DNA from 3 places in the Allobosea spartocytisi genome. Region 1 is predicted to be linked to each of the others. Evidence: predicted binding sites of a transcription regulator. Region 1 holds the regulator's gene; each other region holds the start of a gene.
What was found. Region 1 encodes LexA, which represses DNA repair genes until DNA is damaged. Its sites were predicted from a motif close to TGTTCNNNNTGTGTTCNG; they were not measured.
Positions count from the first base shown of each region.

Region 2: a site for LexA is predicted at 3,224-3,241, ahead of ssb (single-stranded DNA-binding protein). Genes of this name have one in related genera too.
Region 3: a site for LexA is predicted at 4,086-4,103, ahead of dnaE (DNA polymerase III subunit alpha). Genes of this name have one in related genera too.

Region 1 is NZ_JACXWY010000023.1:33,808-39,741, forward strand. Features, by position in the region: gene trpC (indole-3-glycerol phosphate synthase TrpC) at 1-676, shown strand, start outside; gene moaC (cyclic pyranopterin monophosphate synthase MoaC) at 673-1,155, shown strand; gene IED13_RS24215 (molybdopterin molybdotransferase MoeA) at 1,157-2,368, shown strand; gene lexA (transcriptional repressor LexA) at 2,451-3,161, shown strand; gene IED13_RS24225 (ComEC/Rec2 family competence protein) at 3,155-5,434, opposite strand; gene gltX (glutamate--tRNA ligase) at 5,604-5,934, shown strand, end outside.
Region 2 is NZ_JACXWY010000013.1:8,808-14,741, forward strand. Features, by position in the region: gene IED13_RS18810 (pyridoxal-phosphate-dependent aminotransferase family protein) at 1-272, opposite strand, end outside; gene IED13_RS18815 (biotin transporter BioY) at 489-1,055, shown strand; gene IED13_RS18820 (ABC transporter substrate-binding protein) at 1,302-2,297, shown strand; gene IED13_RS18825 (ABC transporter permease) at 2,294-3,151, shown strand; gene ssb (single-stranded DNA-binding protein) at 3,368-3,919, shown strand; gene IED13_RS18835 (hypothetical protein) at 4,103-4,261, shown strand; gene IED13_RS18840 (DUF1236 domain-containing protein) at 4,439-4,855, shown strand; gene IED13_RS18845 (hypothetical protein) at 4,906-5,205, opposite strand; gene IED13_RS18850 (DNA topoisomerase IB) at 5,429-5,934, opposite strand, start outside.
Region 3 is NZ_JACXWY010000002.1:530,037-535,970, forward strand. Features, by position in the region: gene coaD (pantetheine-phosphate adenylyltransferase) at 1-197, shown strand, start outside; gene proS (proline--tRNA ligase) at 409-1,740, shown strand; gene IED13_RS05380 (lipoprotein-releasing ABC transporter permease subunit) at 1,769-3,061, shown strand; gene IED13_RS05385 (ABC transporter ATP-binding protein) at 3,061-3,750, shown strand; gene dnaE (DNA polymerase III subunit alpha) at 4,378-5,934, shown strand, end outside.

The DNA.
Region 1 (5,934 bases):
CGCCAAGGTTGCAGCCGGGACGCCGGCGCTCATCGCCGAGATCAAGAAGGCGAGCCCGTCCAAGGGGCTGATCCGCGCCGATTTCGACCCGCCGGCGCTGGCACGCGCCTATGCGGCGGGCGGCGCGGCCTGCATCTCGGTGCTGACCGACGCGCCCTCCTTCCAGGGCCAGCCGGAATTCCTGACGCAAGCGCGCGAGGCTTGCGGCCTGCCGGGGCTGCGCAAGGATTTCCTCTACGACCCCTATCAGGTCTTCGAGGCCCGCGCCTGGGGCGCCGATTGCATCCTGATCATCATGGCCGGCGTCGACGACGCCACCGCCCGGGTGCTCAACGACACGGCGCGCGAACTCGGCATGGATGTCCTCGTCGAGATCCATGACGATGCCGAGCTCGACCGGGCGCTCAAGCTCGAAAGCCGGCTGCTCGGCATCAACAACCGCGACCTGCGCAGCTTCAACGTCGATCTCGCCGTGACCGAGCGGCTGGCGCCGCGCGTGCCGTCCGACCGCATCGTCATCAGCGAGAGCGGCATCTTCACCCACGCCGACATTCAGCGTCTCGGCAAGGTCGGCGTCGAAACATTCCTCGTCGGTGAAAGCCTGATGCGACAGGCCGATGTCGCGGCCGCGACCGCGCTGCTGCTCACCGGCAAGGCGCGCGAGAACGCGGCGTGAGCCGGCTCAGCCATCTCGACGCGCAAGGCGCCGCGCATATGGTCGATGTCGGCGACAAGGCCGAGACCGGCCGCATCGCCGTCGCCGAAGGCTGCGTCGTGATGGCGCCTGAAACCATCGCGATCGTGCGCGACGGCAACGCCAAGAAAGGCGATGTGCTCGGCACAGCCCGGCTCGCCGGCATCATGGCGGCCAAGCGCACCCATGAACTGATCCCGCTCTGCCACCCGCTGCTGCTGAGCAAGATCGCTGTCGATCTCGAACTGGACGAGGCCCTGCCCGGCGTGCGCGTCCGCGCCGAGGTCAAGATGAAGGGGCAGACCGGCGTCGAGATGGAGGCGCTGACCGCCGTCTCCGTCGCCTGCCTGACCGTCTACGACATGGTCAAGGCCGTCGACCGGGCGATGCGGATCGAAGGCATCCGCCTGCTGCACAAATCCGGCGGACAATCCGGCGATTACGACGCCAAGGCGCTCTGACATGGCTCTCACCCCGGTTCCCGTCGCGCTCAAGGCCCTGCTCGACAGCGTTCCGGGGCCGACGGGCAGCGAGATGCTGCCCCTGGCGCGCTGCGCCTGGCGCGTGCTCGCGGCCGATGTGAAGGCGCTGCGCACCCAACCGCCTTTCGCCAACTCCGCCATGGACGGCTATGCCGTCCGCGCCGCCGACATGGAAGCCGGCAAGCAACTCCGCGTGATCGGCGAATCCGCGGCGGGGCGGCGTTTCGACGGCAGCGTCCGCCCGGGCGAGGCTGTGCGGATCTTCACCGGCGCGCCGATGCCGGAGGGCGCAGACAGCGTCCTCATGCAGGAGAATGCCGATGGCGTCGGCAGCGAAACCATCACGGTGCGCGTGCCGGCCCATAAGGGCCAGTTCGTCAGGGCGGCCGGGCTCGATTTCCGTCACGGCGACGTGCCATTGACGGCTGGGCGCGTGCTCGACAGCGCCGCGCTTGGCCTCGCCGCCGCGATGGGGCATCCGCAATTGCCGGTACGCTGCAAGCCGCGCGTCGCCATCCTCGCCACCGGCGACGAATTGGTGGCGCCGGGCGAGCCGACCGGGCCGGACCAGATCGTCGCCTCGAACTCCTTCTCGCTGATGGCACTGGTGGAAAAGGCCGGCGGCGAGGCGCTCGACCTCGGCATCGCCCGCGACGATCACGACGACCTCGCGGCGCGGATCGCCGCCGCCCAGGCCGCGGAAGCCGACGTCCTGATCACCCTCGGCGGCGCCTCCGTCGGCGATCACGACCTCGTGCAGGAGGCGCTGAAGCGGGCCGGCATGAGCCTCGGTTTCTGGAAGATCGCGATGCGGCCGGGCAAGCCGATGATGACCGGCCGGCTTGGCCGCATGGTGGTGCTCGGGCTGCCCGGCAATCCGGTCTCGTCGATCGTCTGCGGCCATCTCTTCCTGCTGCCGCTGATCGAGGCGCTGCTGGGCATGGCCGATCCGGATCGTGACCGCAGCATTCCGGCGATTCTCGGAAAAGATATGCCGGCTAATGATGAGCGCGAGGACTATCTTCGCTCGGATCTTGCCCTGACGCCGGCCGGCTGGATGGTGACGCCCTTCGACAGGCAGGATTCCTCGATGCTGGGCACCTTGGCGCGCGCCAAGGCCCTGACGATCCGGCCGGCGCATGCAGAGCCGGCTCACAAAGGCGATATCTGCCGCATTCTGCCGCTGCGGTAGCAGTCGCTTGCGGAACACAAGGCGAACAGTTATAGTGTTCTGGCTTTGTTTCGAATCTGTATCGCGGGCACCGGCGGGGACCATGCTGACACGCAAGCAACACGAACTCCTGCGCTTCATCCAGGAACGCTTGCGCGAAAGCGGCGTGCCCCCTTCCTTCGACGAGATGAAGGATGCGCTCGACCTGCGCTCGAAATCCGGCATCCACCGGCTGATCATGGCGCTGGAAGAGCGCGGTTTCATCCGCCGCCTGCCCAATCGGGCGCGGGCCCTCGAAGTCATCAAGATGCCGGACGGGCTCGCTGGCCCGCAGCCGCGACGCTTCAACCCGGCCGTCGTACAGGGCGGCCTCGGCTCGCAGCCCTCCCTCGCCAAGCCGCGCCCTGCCCCGGCCGATGACGACGCCCGTTCCCCGGTCGCGATTCCCGTCATGGGCCGCATCGCCGCCGGCACGCCGATCTCGGCGATCCAGAGCCGCAGCCATACGGTTTCGCTGCCGCCCGACATGCTCGGTTCGGGCGAGCATTATGCGCTCGAGGTGCGCGGCGATTCGATGGTCGAGGCCGGCATCCTCGACGGCGACACCGTGATCATCCGCAAGCAGGACACGGCAAACACCGGCGACATCATCGTTGCGCTGATCGACGAGGAGGAGGCGACGCTGAAGCGTCTGCGCCGGCGTGGCTCCTCGATCGCGCTCGAAGCCGCCAATCCGGCCTATGAGACACGCGTGCTGGGCCCCGACCGCGTCAAGATCCAGGGCCGGCTGGTCAACCTGCTGCGCCGCTACTGAGCGAACTCGGCCTCGTCCGACGCGACCTCCGGAGCAGCAGAGGCCCGTGTCGCAGCGGGGGCCGGCGCGCTGGGCCGAGCTGCGGCTTCGGAAGGCTTGCGGCGGCTCCAGGGCCGGTCTGCGACGGCGTTTTCCGAGGAATGGCTGCGCCAGCCGAAGGCGGCGCGGTAGAGCGAGGTTGCACCGTCCCGCGACAGCGCCATCCGATCGACGAGCCTGGCCTCGCAAGGCGCGCTCCAGGGAATGTTGGTGACGACGAGATCGGCGCGGCGGCAATCCTCGATGATGGCGATCCGATCCCGGGCATAGGAGATGCTGCGCCCGTCGGCGGTTCGGACGATGCAGGCATTGGCGTCGCAGGCGATGCCGGCACGCAGGGTCGCGTCGTCCGGCGCGCGGCTGTCGCCATCGGAAGCGAGCCATTGCTGCAGGACGAAGCGGCTCGGCCGGCCGGCGATGGCGAGGCGGCCGTCGCTGCCGCGCACGGCGATGCCGGAGCCGTCACGCTCGATCAGGATCTCGGGCCGCTCCGGCTTCGCGGCGAAGGCGACGCCGAAGATGAGCGGCAGCGCCGCCAGCCAGCGCAGCCCCGTGGTCCAGAGCGTGATCCAGAGCAGCGAAGCGGCAAAGGAGAGCAGCACGGCCTGGCCGAATGCCACCACCGTCACGGTCGAATGGTCGATGGTGGCGACCCAATGCGCGACTTTCAACACGATGTCGGAAGCGAGCCCCATCAGCGCCCAGGCCGGCCAGTCCAGACCGAAGGGGTAGGCCAGCACGCCGAACACCGCCGCCGGCATCACGAAGAGCGAGACGAAGGGCAGCGCCATGGCATTGCCGAGCAGGCCGAAGGGATTGAAAGTCTGGAAATGATAGGCGCCGAAGGGCGCCGTCGCGGCCGTGGCGAGGAGCGTCGTCACCACGATGCCGAGCGAGGCCGTCCAGAGCGTGCCCAAGGGCCAGGGCAAGGCCGTCGGCGGCTTCGACCGGTCGCGCTTCTCCCAGCGCTCGGCGAAAGCGACCAGCGCCGCGACCGCACCGAAGGACATCTGGAAGCTCGGGCCGAGCAGGGCCTCGGGCTCGCGCAGCAGCACGATGATCGCGGCGAGCGCGAGATTGCGCATGCTGAGCGCCGCCCGGTCGACGAGGATCGCGCCGAGCATGACCAGCGTCATGATGAGCGAACGTTCCGTCGCGACGTCGCTGCCGGAGAAGATGCAATAGGCGGTGGCGCCGATCATCGCCGCGATCGCCGCGATCTTCTTCACCGGCCAGCCGAGCGCCAGCGTCTGCGACAGCGCCAGCAGAGCCCGCACGAGCCAGAAGATCGTCCCGGCTGCAAGCACCATGTGCAGGCCGGAGATCGAGACGATATGATAGATACCGGCGGCGCGCAGATCGTTGTTCGACGCCTCGGTGATGAGGCCGCGCTTGCCGGTGACGAGCGCGGCCGCGACCGCCCCGCCCTGCCCGCCGCCGACGCTGGCGATGCGCTGCGTGAGGATGTTGCGCGCCTTGTCGATCTCCACGTCGAGCGCGAGGCGCCATGGCAGGGGATGCGGCGCCGGGACGAGTGCGATCTTGCCGGCGATGCTGCCGACGGCGCCGATGCCGCGGAAGAAGGCGTCGCGCCCGAAATCATAGCCTCCGGCGCGGGCCGGCCCCGGTGGCGGCAGGAGCCGCGCGGTGCCGGCGATATGGTCGCCGGGCGCGACCGTGCCGCTGCGAATGTTGACGCGCACGCGCTTCGGCCGGCTCTCGGGCGGCACGCCGGCGATGTCCGTCACCACCAGGACGAGGCGGGCGCCGGCATCGCGCGCCTCGACGCTCTCGACGAAGCCGGTGATCTTGCCGATGCGCGGCCGCTCCAGCATCGGCGCGGCGATATCGGCCGTGCGCCAGACGCCTGCTGCGAAGCCGGCGAAGGCCGCGGCGAAGGCGATGCAGACTGCGGCAGCGGCGGGTCGCAGACGCAGTGCGACAGCGAGGCCGCCGGACAGGACGAAGCCCGCGAGCGGCGCCCAGAGTGCGGGTTCCCGATCGGCGGCGAAATAGAGCAGGATGCCGAAGCCCATCGCCACGGGCAGCCACAGGAACGGGCGGCGGCGCTCGGCCTCCTGCGCCAACGACGCGCCAAGCCAGTCCCGCAGCGCCTGGAGGCGCTCGGCCAGCGGCAGGCTTCCCAGCGCGACTGGCGGCAGGCGCGCCGGCAGGATGCCGGCGACGGCCCTCAGCGCGCTCCGGCGCTCCGGCGATGCAGGTTGCCGCGCCATCCCCCTTCCCAGCCCCTGCCTGTCGGTTGCGCATTGAACGCTTAACCGCCCGGCGAAGCCATGTTACAGGGCGCGCGCTGGTTGTCATGCACGCTTTGGCGTGAAGGCCGGCGCCACATCCTCAAGTCTTGCCCCGGGCGGTTTCATCGCCCGGTCGGAGCTGCCTTCCATGAGCAACGCCGTCGTCACGCGCTTTGCGCCGTCCCCCACCGGATTCCTGCATATCGGCGGCGCCCGCACCGCGCTGTTCAACTGGCTCTATGCCCGCCGGCACGGCGGCAAGATGCTGCTGCGAATCGAGGACACCGACCGCGAACGCTCGACCGACGCCGCCATCGCCGCGATCCTCGACGGGCTGGAATGGCTCGGCCTCGATTGGGACGGACAGACGGTCTACCAGTTCCAGCGCGCGGCACGGCACCGCGAGGTGGCCGAGCAGATGCTCGCCGCCGGCAAGGCCTATTATTGCTACGCCAGCCAGGCCGAGCTCGAGGAGATGC
Region 2 (5,934 bases), on a different contig from region 1:
CGCCCGCTCTCCAGCACCAGCACCTTGTCGCCGCGCGACAGCACATTGGTGAAGGCTGCCTCCCAGCCGCCATGGCCGTTGGCGGCATAGACGAAGGTCTCGCCGCCGGTGCGGAAGATGCGCTTGAGATCGGCCAGCACCGAATCCGTCAGCCTGACGATGCTGGCCGAGCTCAGTTCCTCGGCCGGGCGCATCATCGCCTGCAGCACGCGGTCGGGGATATTGGTCGGGCCGGGCATAGCGAGCAGCGGCCGGCCATTGGCCAGGGTCATCGGAGATCCTCGGGCTGGGAAAAGCGGACTTCCGCAGCCAATCCGATATATCGGCGTCGCGCGCAAGCGGCTGCGCGGCATTGCGCGCCCTCCCGCGGCGCATGATGCGGGGCGCACGGCTTTCGCGGTCGGGCCTTGCATCCGGCGCGGGAAAGCGCTCACAAGGCGGCACCGGAGTCGCGGCGACGCGGCGCCGATCATGCTTACGGAGCAACCATGACCGATCTCGTTCTCGCTCGCCCGTTCAGCCCGCTGCGCCTGGAAAGCCGCTCGCTCGCCTGGCGGACGGCCGCTGTGCTCGTCGGCACGCTGCTGCTGGCGCTCTCCTCGCAGATCAAGGTGCCGATGGTGCCGGTGCCGATGACGATGCAGACCTTCGCCGTCACGCTGATCGGCGCGCTCTATGGCTGGCGCCTCGGCGCCGTCACGGTGATCGCCTGGCTGCTCGAAGGCGTGGCGGGCCTGCCGGTCTTCGCGGGCGCGCTCGGCGGTGCCGCCTATGTCGCCGGTCCGACCGGCGGCTATCTGCTGGCCTTCCCCTTCGCCGCGGCTTTGACGGGCTTCCTCGCCCAGCGCGGCTGGAACGGCCGCCGGATCGGCCTCGCGACGCTCTCCATGCTCGCCGGCAACGCGCTCTGCCTCGTGCTGGGCACAGCCTGGCTCGCGACCTTCATCGGCCTGGAAAAGGCCATCGCGGTCGGCGCGACGCCCTTCCTGCTCGGCGCGATCCTGAAATCCGCCCTGGCGGCCGCGACGCTGAAGGCCTTCGCGCCGCGCGGCTGAGCGAGCGCTTCGTTCAACAAGAACTGCGCCGTCATTCCGGGCCTGCCCCGGAATGACGGCCTCCTCCGGTCCTGACAGACGCTGACAGGACCGGAACTGGCTTCGCCCGCCATCCTGCGCGATGCTGACGGCGCGGAGCCGGGTCCCCGTTCGCCCTGTGGTGGAACTTTTTGCGGACTTCCGCGCTTCGTGGACATGACCGATCGTCAGGTGCACGATCGGGGTCACAGCCAGCGGGGGAATGCGATGATGAAAGCCCTATTGCGAGGCGCAGCCCTGATGCTCGGCCTCGGCCTGGCCGCTCCCGTCCTCGCCTGCGAGCTCGACCGGCCGCTGAAGATCGCCGGGCTCGACTACGACTCCGCTGCCTTCCACACCGCCGTCGCCAGCGCCATCGCGGAGAAGGGCTTCGGCTGCAAGGTCGAGCGCGTGCCGGGCGCCATCGCGCCGCTGGTCAACGGCATGGGGCGCGGCGATGTCGATATCGTCATGGAGATCTGGCTGGCGAACCCGGTCGAGGCCTGGGTGAAGGAGGCCGCGGCCGGCAAGGTCGAGCCGCTGGGCACGACCTTCCCCGATGCGAGCGAGGGCTGGTTCGTGCCGCGCTATCTGGTCTCCGGTCCGGATGCGAAGGCCCCCGAGCTGAAATCGGTCCAGGATCTCAAGCGCTACAAGGATCTCTTCGCCGACCCCGACGAGCCCGGCAAGGGCCGCTTCTACAACTGCGTCGCCGGCTGGGTCTGCGAGGGTATCAACACCAAGAAGCTCGCGGCCTACGGGCTGGCGCAGGATTTCACCAATACGCGCGGCGGTTCGGGCGAGGCGCTGGTCGCCGCGATCGAGGCCTCGCTGAAGCGCAAGCGGCCGGTCGTGTTCTATTACTGGGGGCCGAGCTGGCTGCTCGGCGCCTATGACCTCGTCAAGCTTCAGGAGCCGCCCTTCGATCCCAAGATCTGGGAGGAGCTCAAGACGAGCGACGCGCCGAAGCAGGCGACGGCCTATCCGACGAGCCGGGTCGTCATCGGCGCCAATATCGATCTGGCGAAGAAGGCGCCGCAGCTCGCGAGCTTCCTGAAGAACTACACCACCACCAGCGACCTGACCTCGAAGATGCTGGCCGAGGCGCGCGAGAAGGGCGTGACGCCGGAGCAGCAGGCGCTCGTCTTCCTCAAGACGAAAGCCGATGTCTGGAAGGCGTGGCTGCCGGCCGATATCGCCGCCAAGGTCGCATCCGGCCTGTGATTCCGGACTGGCTGCCGGAATTCGGCAAGGCGCTGCAAAGGCTGGTCAACCGCGCGGTCGATGCCGTCGTCACCGGCTATGGCGACGATCTCGACGGTTTCAGCGCGCTGCTGACGGCCCCGGTGCGCGGTGTCGAGACGGCTCTCCTTCATGTCCCGGTGCCGGTCTTCGTCTTGGCCATCGCGGCCGGCGCCTGGCTCGCGGGCCGCAAGCTCGGCTTCGCGCTGGCGATGGCGCTTCTGCCGCTGGTCCTCGCCGGTCTGGGCGTCTGGAACGAGGCGATGCAGTCGCTCGCGCTCGTCGTCGTTGCGGTGCTGCTGGTCGCCATTCTCGGCCTGCCGCTCGGCATCGCCGCCGCGCGGCTGCCGCGGCTGGGGCGGGCGCTCGCGCCCTTCTACGACCTGATGCAGACCATCCCGAGCTTCGTCTACCTGATCCCGGTGGCGATGGTGCTCGGTCTCGGACGGGCGCCGGCGCTGGTGGCGACGCTGATTTACGCCTTGCCGCCCTTCGCGCGACTGACCGAGCTTGGCCTGCGCGGCATCGACGCCGGGCTGGTGCAGGCGGCCCGCGCGCTCGGCCTCGGCCCGCGCCAGACGCTCTGGCTCGTCGAATTGCCATTGGCGCGGCCGACCATCCTGCAGGGGCTCAACCAGGCGATCATGATGGCGCTCGCCATGGTCGTGGTCGCCTCGATGATCGGCGCGAAGGGGCTGGGCGAGATCGTCCTTCTCGGCCTGCAGCGCGCCGATCCCGGCCTCGGCTTCGTCGGCGGCATGGCGATCGTCGTGCTCGCCATCCTGCTCGACCGGATGGCGCAGGCGGTTCTGGGCGCGCGGCGTCCGCTTGCGTGACCGAGCCTGGCCGGCCGCTGCGGAACTTCGGCGGAGCGACGAATCAGCCGGGGAAAACCTCGCTTGAGACCCTTGAACAAAACGGGAACATCATTGATATTGGGTGAACAGGCCGATAGGGTTCGGCTCCGGTCGATCGGCCGGATGTGATTGGAGCTCCCGACGAGACCCGGAAGGCCTCGACGGGCGCTTGGTGCGCAGGAAATGGAGCCTGTCATGGCTGGTAGCGTCAACAAGGTCATTCTGGTCGGCAATCTCGGGCGCGACCCGGAGGTGCGTCGCCTCGGCAGCGGCGAGCCTGTCGTCAATCTGCGGATCGCCACCTCGGAAACCTGGCGCGACAAGCAGTCCGGCGAGCGCAAGGAGCGCACCGAGTGGCACTCGGTGGTGATCTTCAACGAGAATCTGGCGAAGATCGCCGAGCAGTACCTGAAGAAGGGCTCGAAGATTTACATCGAGGGCCAGCTCCAGACCCGCAAATGGCAGGACCAGTCCGGCGTCGAGAAATACACCACCGAGATCGTGCTGCAGCGTTTCCGCGGCGAGCTCACCATCCTCGACAGCCGCCAGGGCGGCTCGGAGGAGTATAGCGAAGGCGGCGGCGGTGGCGGCTATGGGGAAGAGCGCTCCGGTGGCGGCGGCTCCTTCGGTCGCTCCAGCGCGATGGGCGGCAGCGGCGGCGGCTCGCGCCAGCCGGCCATGTCGAGCGGCGGCGGTGGCGGCGGACGCTCCTCGTCGAGCCATCTCGACGACGATATCCCGTTCTAAACTGCGGTACTTGCAGGCTTGCAAGCTGTCCTCGTAACGAATTGGTCCGATTGATGAAATCGGGCCAATTTGTTGAGGGGAATGCAACCGGCCCCTTGTTGCGCTATGCGGGTCTTTGGTTTCGTCAACCAAGGGCTCCTAAGGGGCTGATGTATAAATAAGGACGTTGCACTTTACCGGATCATGCGGAGCCGGCTTCCGTCCGGCGAGCGCGTCCCGCGCATCGTCGATGGCGCCGGCATCGTCGCGTTCGATCCGACGATCGACGCGGTTCATGTCCTGCGTGTCTTAAGAGGCTCTGCCGGCACCATGGAAGCCCATTTCCGCACGATTTGGTCCTGACCCCGGCAACGGCTTCCGGCATCGCGTTCGGGTGGCTTGAGGATCCCTTGGCTCCCCCCGCAATGTGCGGGGTCGTGACCATAATGTGCAGTTTCCGGGGCATTTTTGCAGCGTGCGGAACCGCCGGCGATCCGGGAGGTTTGCGATCTCAACTGGGGGCAACCAGGAGATCGATCGATGAGAAAGATCATTCTTGCTGCTGCGGTCACGCTGGCTCCTTTGACGGCGCTCGCGCAGAACCCTGAAGGGGCTCGCGGTGGTGCCGCGGCCGGCGCCGCGGCTGGTGCGGTCGGCGGGGCTGTTGTTGGCGGTCCGGTCGGTGCCGTGGTCGGTGGAGTCGGCGGCGCCGTGGTCGGTGGCATCACGGGCGACGCCACCCCCCGCTTCAAGACCTACGTGACCCAGCACGAAGTGCCTTCATACACCTACCGCGAGGATGTGCGGGTCGGGGCTGTTCTGCCCGAGCGTGGCGTGACCTATCGGGAAGTTCCGCCCGAATATGGGGCCGCCAAAGGCTATCGATACACGATCGTGAATGACCGTACCGTCATCGTTGAGCCGAGAACGCGGAAAATTATCCAAGTGATCGAATAGCGAGCGATGGCGATGGCCCGGTCTCATCCTTGAGACCGGGCTTTATTGTTTCAGGCGACATCGTGGCAGTGACGAGCCTGTTCCTCGACATACCGCCGCCTCGTCTCGGCCGTGTTGGGAAGACCTTCCCTCTCGAGCCAAGCGACGAACTCGTGCGGTCGAATGGTGACGATTTCGAGCGCTCGCCCACGGGCCAGCCACGCATTCATCACAGCGACGGCCTGGCGATGCCACGTCTCATAATCGGTCGGCATCTCGTCCCGATCTTGAGCGAGCTTCAACAGCGCGGCGAAGTCCTCCGGCTCGTACCAGGGGAGGGCGACCGTATAGGCATCTACCGTAGGTTTCATGGCGACACCGGCCTCCCTGAATCAGGGGGAAGGTAAGAAGGAGACACCACAACCAGAGTGTCCCGATGACGTTGGGAGATGTCAACCGCATCCGACTGCCGAGCGCGGCCTTCGTGCCTCTGCGCATGCATCACCCGGTCCGTGATGTTCGTGGGCGTCACAACGAGACATGAGAACCGCAGGTCGGGCTGCGATATCGCACGCAGATGTCAGGGTGCCTTCATCAGGCCGCGAGCTGGCCCAAGGCCCGCTCGATGCGAGAGCAACGCGCCGAGGCGCGCACCTTTGCGTAGCTGCTCTGCAGGCGGCCGCTCGCATAGGCGTCAATGACGATGGCGTGGACATAGCTTTTCCGCACGACGGCTGGCGTGTTGACGAGCCGCTCCGAAATTATGCGCATGATGTCGGCGATCTGCCGCTTGCGGCCCATCTCGCTGATGGCCTCTTCACCGGCAAGGAGCAGCTCGGCAGCAGCCGCATTGGCCGCGAGCATCCTCAGATCCTTGCTGCTGATCCGCTGCCCGCTAGCCCTCCTGAGATATGCGTTGATCTCGTCGGCGCTGATCGGCGCGACGCTGCCGTCCTCGCGCAGATATTGCAGCAGGCGCGCGCCTGGGAGGGCGGATATCCGCCCGATGGCACGCGCGAGAGCTGGAGCCTCGACGGTGCAGGCGATATCCTTGCTGCTCTTGCCGCGGAAGTGCAGCGCAATTCGCGGGCCGGTGATGT
Region 3 (5,934 bases), on a different contig from region 1:
ATTACGAGATGCAGATGGCCGGCATGAACGGCACGATGGCGCCCGATGTGCAGACGGTCTTCCTGCCGGCCTCGCCCGGCGTGCGCCACATCACCGCGACGCTGGTCCGGCAGATCGCGGCGATGGGCGGCGATGTTTCGGCTTTCGTGCCGCCGCCGGTGCTGGCGGCGCTGAAGGCGCGCTTCGCCAAAGGCTGAAGCATAAACGGCCGTCATTCCGGATCATGGCCCGGAATGACGGATCCGGTTCCAGCTCGGCCGACGGGGCAGGGCGCAAGACACATAACTTCGCCATCTTCCGCCGCTTTCTGCCGATTTTGGTTTGCATTTTGCCGAGAGCGATGGTGTCTCTCAGGTGAAGCGACTCGTCGCGCAGGGCCCTGCGCGACGCCCTCCGACAGGTTTTCCGATGCGTCTTTCCCGCTATTTCCTGCCCATTCTGCGCGACACGCCCAAGGAAGCGGAGATCGTCTCGCACCGGCTGATGCTGCGCGCTGGCATGATCCGCCAGGAATCGGCCGGCATCTATGCCTGGCTGCCGCTGGGCCTGCGCGTGCTCGACAAGATCTGCAAGGTCGTGCGCGAGGAGCAGAACCGCTCGGGCGCCGTCGAGATCCTGATGCCGACCATCCAATCGGCCGATCTCTGGCGCGAGAGCGGGCGCTACGACGCCTATGGCAAGGAGATGCTGCGCATCAAGGACCGGCATGATCGCGACATGCTCTACGGCCCGACCAATGAGGAGATGGTCACCGAGATCGTCCGGGCCTACGTCAAGTCCTACAAGGACCTGCCGCTCAATCTCTACCACATCCAGTGGAAGTTCCGCGACGAGGTGCGCCCGCGCTTCGGCGTGATGCGCGGCCGCGAATTCCTGATGAAGGACGCCTATTCCTTCGACCTCGACAAGGACACGGCCCGCCACGCCTATAACCGCATGTTCACCGCCTATCTGCGCACCTTCGCGCGGCTCGGCCTGAAGGCGATCCCGATGCGCGCCGATACCGGCCCGATCGGCGGCGACCTGTCTCACGAGTTCATCGTTCTGGCTTCGACGGGCGAGAGCGAGGTGTTCTGCCACAGCGACTATATGAACTTCCAGACGCCGGCGGCCGACACCGACTTCGACAGCGTTCCGGGCCTGCAGGGCGTCGTCGACAAGTGGACGAGCCTTTATGCCGCCACGGAGGAGATGCACGACAAGGCCGCTTTCGAAGCGATTCCCGAGGAGAAGCGCGTCTCGGCGCGCGGCATCGAGGTCGGTCACATCTTCTATTTCGGCACCAAATATTCCGAGCCCATGGGCGCGAGCGTGGCCGGGCCGGACGGCCAGCCCGTGCTGCTGCATGGCGGCTCCTACGGCATCGGCCCGAGCCGCCTCGTCGCGGCGCTGATCGAGGCCGGACATGACGATGCCGGCATCGTCTGGCCCGAGGAGATCGCACCCTTCGACATCGCCGTCATCAACCTCAAGGCTGGCGACGCCGCAACCGACGGCGCAGCCGAACGCCTCTACAAGGACCTGCTCGCCAAGGGTTACGACGCGCTGCTCGACGACACCGACGACCGGCCGGGCGCCAAATTCGCCACCGCCGACCTGATCGGCGTGCCCTGGCAGATCATCGTCGGCCCCAAGGGGCTGGCCGAGGGCAAGGTCGAGATCAAGCGCCGTGCCGGCGGCGAGCGCGAGCTCGTCTCGCTGGAGGCCGCTCTCGATCGCTTCAAGGGCAAGGCGGCGTGACGGGATATCGGGCAGCGGGATATTGGGCATGAGCGCCGTCGCCGAAAGTTCGGACATCCCGACCGGCACGAAGCCTTTTGCCGGCTTCGAATGGCTGCTCGCCGGGCGCTATCTCCGGACGCGCCGGCGCGAGGGCTTCGTCTCGGTCATCGCCGGCTTCTCCTTTCTCGGCATCATGCTCGGCGTCGCGACGCTGATCATCGTGATGTCGGTGATGAACGGCTTCCGCAAGGAGCTGCTCGAGAAAATCGTTGGCGTGAACGGCCATATCTTCGCAACCCCGATCGACCGGCCCCTCGACGATTACGACAGCGTGGCCGAGCGGCTGCGCAAGATCACCGGCATCCAGCTCGCCATCCCGCTGGTCGAGGGCCAGGCCCTGGCATCCTCCCAGACCGGCAATAACGGCGTGCTCGTGCGCGGCGTGCGCGAGGCCGACATCAAGGCGATCCCCTTCATCGGCGGCAACATCAAGTCCGGCACGCTCGATGGCTTCGATGCCGCTCCACCCGGCGTCGCCATCGGCATCCGCCTCGCCAATGCGCTCGGCGTCCAGGTCGGGGACACGATCACGCTGGTGACGCCGCAGGGCGCCTCGACGCCGTTCGGCACGGCGCCGCGCATCAAGGCCTACCCGGTCAAGGCGATCTTCTCGATCGGCATGACCGAGTTCGACGGCACCTTCGTCTACATGCCGCTCGCCGAGTCCCAGGCCTATTTCAACCGCGACGGCGATGTGAACGTCATCGAGATCTTCGTCGACAATCCCGACAACACGCAGAAGGTCCGCGACGCCATCGAAGCGGATGCGCCGCGCCCGCTCGTCCTCTCCGATTGGCGGCAGCGGAACCGCAGCTTCTTCAATGCGCTGGAAGTCGAGCGCAACGTCATGTTCATCATCCTGACGCTGATCGTGCTGGTGGCGGCGCTCAACATCGTCTCCGGCCTGATCATGCTGGTGAAGGACAAGACCGAGGACATCGCGATCATGCGCACCATGGGCGCGACGGCCGGCACGGTTCTGCGCGTCTTCCTGATCACCGGCGCGGCCATCGGCGTCGTCGGCACGCTTGCCGGGCTGATTCTCGGCGTTCTCTTCTCCCACTACATCAAGTCGATCATGGCCGCGCTGAACTGGATCACCGGCGCCAATCTCTGGGACCCGACGGTGCGCTTCCTCAGCGACATCCCTTCGGTCCTCGATTGGCGTGATGTCGTGAACGTCGTCCTGATGGCGCTGACGCTGTCGCTGCTGGCGACGCTCTATCCGGCCTGGAAGGCGGCGCGGCTCGACCCCGTCAAAGCGCTGAGGATGGGCTGATGGCGCAGGAAACGCCCGCGCTCTTCCTGTCGCAGGTCGAGCGTTTCTATCCGCAGGCGGATGCGCCGCTCGAAGTGCTGCGCAAGGCCGATTTCGCGCTCTGGCCGGGCGAGGTCGTCGCGCTGGTGGCGCCGAGCGGCACCGGCAAGTCGACCCTGCTGCATGTCGCCGGCCTGCTGGAGAAGCCGGATGGCGGCGAGGTCTTCGTCGGCGGGCTGGCCACCACCAAGCTCGACGACAAGGGCCGCACGCGGCTGCGCCGCACCGAGATCGGCTTCGTCTATCAGTTCCACCATCTGCTGCCGGAATTCACGGCGCTGGAGAACGTCGTGCTGCCGCAGCGCATCCGCGGGCTGGACCGGGATGTCGCGGAGGAACGGGCGGCGGAGCTCCTGAGCTTCCTTGGTCTCGGCCAGCGGCTCGACCATCTGCCGGGCGAGCTCTCGGGCGGCGAGCAGCAGCGCGTCGCCATCGGCCGCGCTGTCGCCAACGGTCCGCGTCTGCTGCTGGCGGACGAGCCGACCGGCAATCTCGATCCGCAAACCGCGCAGCATGTCTTCGGCACGCTGATCGCGCTCGCCCGCGCCTCCGGGCTCGCGGCGCTGATCGCGACGCACAACCTCGATCTCGCCCGCAAGATGGACCGCCAGGTCACCATCCGCGAAGGGCTGGTCGTGCCTCTGGCTTGAGAGTCTGCCGCCATTCCCGGGCGCCGCGGAGCGGCGACCCGGGGCTCTCCTGCCTGATGAACTGCGGAACCACCCCGTCATTCCGGCCGCAGCGAAGCGGAGCGCCGGGATCCATGATAGGGCGCTCCGCTCTACGATGGATCCCGGATCTACGCGGCTTCGCCGCTTGTCCGGGATGACGGGGTGGTTCCGCAGTTCATTTTGCCAGAGATGCTCGGGTCGAGCCCGAGCATGACGCGGTTTTACGCCAGGCGAGGCGCCACAAGCGTCAACTGTTAAGCAATCGTTGACTCTTCAAGAAGGCTGGGCCGGTCCCTTTCGCCTCGGCAATTGACGAGAACAAAAGATGAACTAACATGAACCTATCGAGAACAACGGAGGTTCGCTATGACTGCAGCGCGTAAATTCGCCGCCGGCCTGGCCGAGATCGCCTCGCTTGCGGTCTTCCTCGGCATGATCTGGCTCTGGGCCGCTCTTCTCTCAGGGCCGCAGGTCTGATCATGGCAGGAGGGGGCGGGAACGGCCCCATCCACAGCCGGCCCGAAGAGACTATCGACGGGGCCCCTGGGGAGTTCCATAAGAAAAGGCACGGGTGAGCGAGTCGCGGCGCGGCGGCGGGAGAGGGACATGGGACGGGACGCAGGCGAGACACGCATCCTGTCGGACATCGGCTTCGTCCATCTCCATGTCCATTCGAGCTATTCCTTGCTCGAAGGCGCGATGACGGTCACGACGCTCGCCAAGATGGCCGCCGCCGACGGCCAGCCGGCGCTGGCGCTGACGGACACTGACAATCTCTTCGGCGCGCTGGAATTCTCCGAGAAGCTCTCCGGCTCCGGCTTGCAGCCGATCGTCGGCGTGCAGCTCTCGGTCGATTTCGCCGATGAGGGCGAGGGCGGCCGCAGGCCGGTGCAGCCGCAGCGCCTGCCGCATATCGTCCTGCTCGCCATGGACGAGGCGGGTTACGGCAATCTGATGAAGCTCGTCAGCGAGGCCGCGCTGGCGACCGGCGGCGCCGGCCAGCCGGTGACCACGATCGAGCGCCTTGCGGCCTATCATGACGGGCTGATCGCGCTGACGGGCGGCAGCGAAGGGCCGGTCGATGCGGCGCTGCGCAATGGCCAGATTCCCGTGGCGGCGGCGCGGCTCGCCACGCTCGCTCAAATCTATGGCGACCGGCTCTATGTCGAGATCCAGCGCCATGGCGGCGAGAACGAGGCGGCGCTGGAGGCGCATCTCCTGCGCCTCGCCTATGATGCCGATCTGCCGATCGTCGCGACCAACGAGCCCTTCTACGCCAAGCCCGCCGATTTCGACGCCCATGACGCGCTGCTGGCCGTGGCCGAAGGGCGCCTCGTCTCGGATGGCACGCGCCGCCGCGTCACGCCCGAGCACTATTTCGCCTCGCGCGCCGAGATGAAGCGGCGCTTCGCCGACCTGCCCGAGGCGCTGGCGAGCACGGTCGAGATCGCGATGCGCTGCCACTGGCGCGTGACCACGCGCAAGCCGATCCTGCCGCGCTTCGGCGAGGAGGGCCGCGACGAGGCCGAGGAATTGCAGGAACAGGCGCGCGCCGGTCTTGCCGCGCGGCTCGCCAAACATGGCCCGGCCGAAGGCTTCTCCGTCGAGGATTACGAGAAGCGGCTCGATTTCGAGCTCTCGATCATCACTCGGATGAAGTTCCCGGGTTACTTCCTGATCGTCTCGGACTTCATCAAATGGGCCAAGGCCCAGGATATCCCGGTTGGCCCGGGCCGCGGCTCGGGCGCTGGCTCGCTCGTCGCCTATGCGCTGACCATCACCGACGTCGATCCGCTGCGCTTCGGCCTGCTGTTCGAGCGCTTCCTCAACCCGGATCGCGTCTCGATGCCGGACTTCGACATCGACTTCTGCCAGAACCGGCGTGAAGAGGTGATCGACTACGTCAAGCATCATTACGGGCAGGAGCGCGTCGCCCAGATCATCACCTTCGGCACGCTCTTGGCGCGCGGCGTGCTGCGCGACGTCGGCCGCGTGCTGGAAATGCCTTATGGCCAGGTCGACAAGCTGACCAAGCTGGTGCCGCAGAACCCGGCCAAGCCGATCTCGCTGAAGGACGCGATCGAGGGCGAGCCCAAACTGCAGCAGGCGGCCGAAGAGGAGCCGATCGTCGCGCGGCTGCTCGAAATTGGCCAGAAGCTGGAA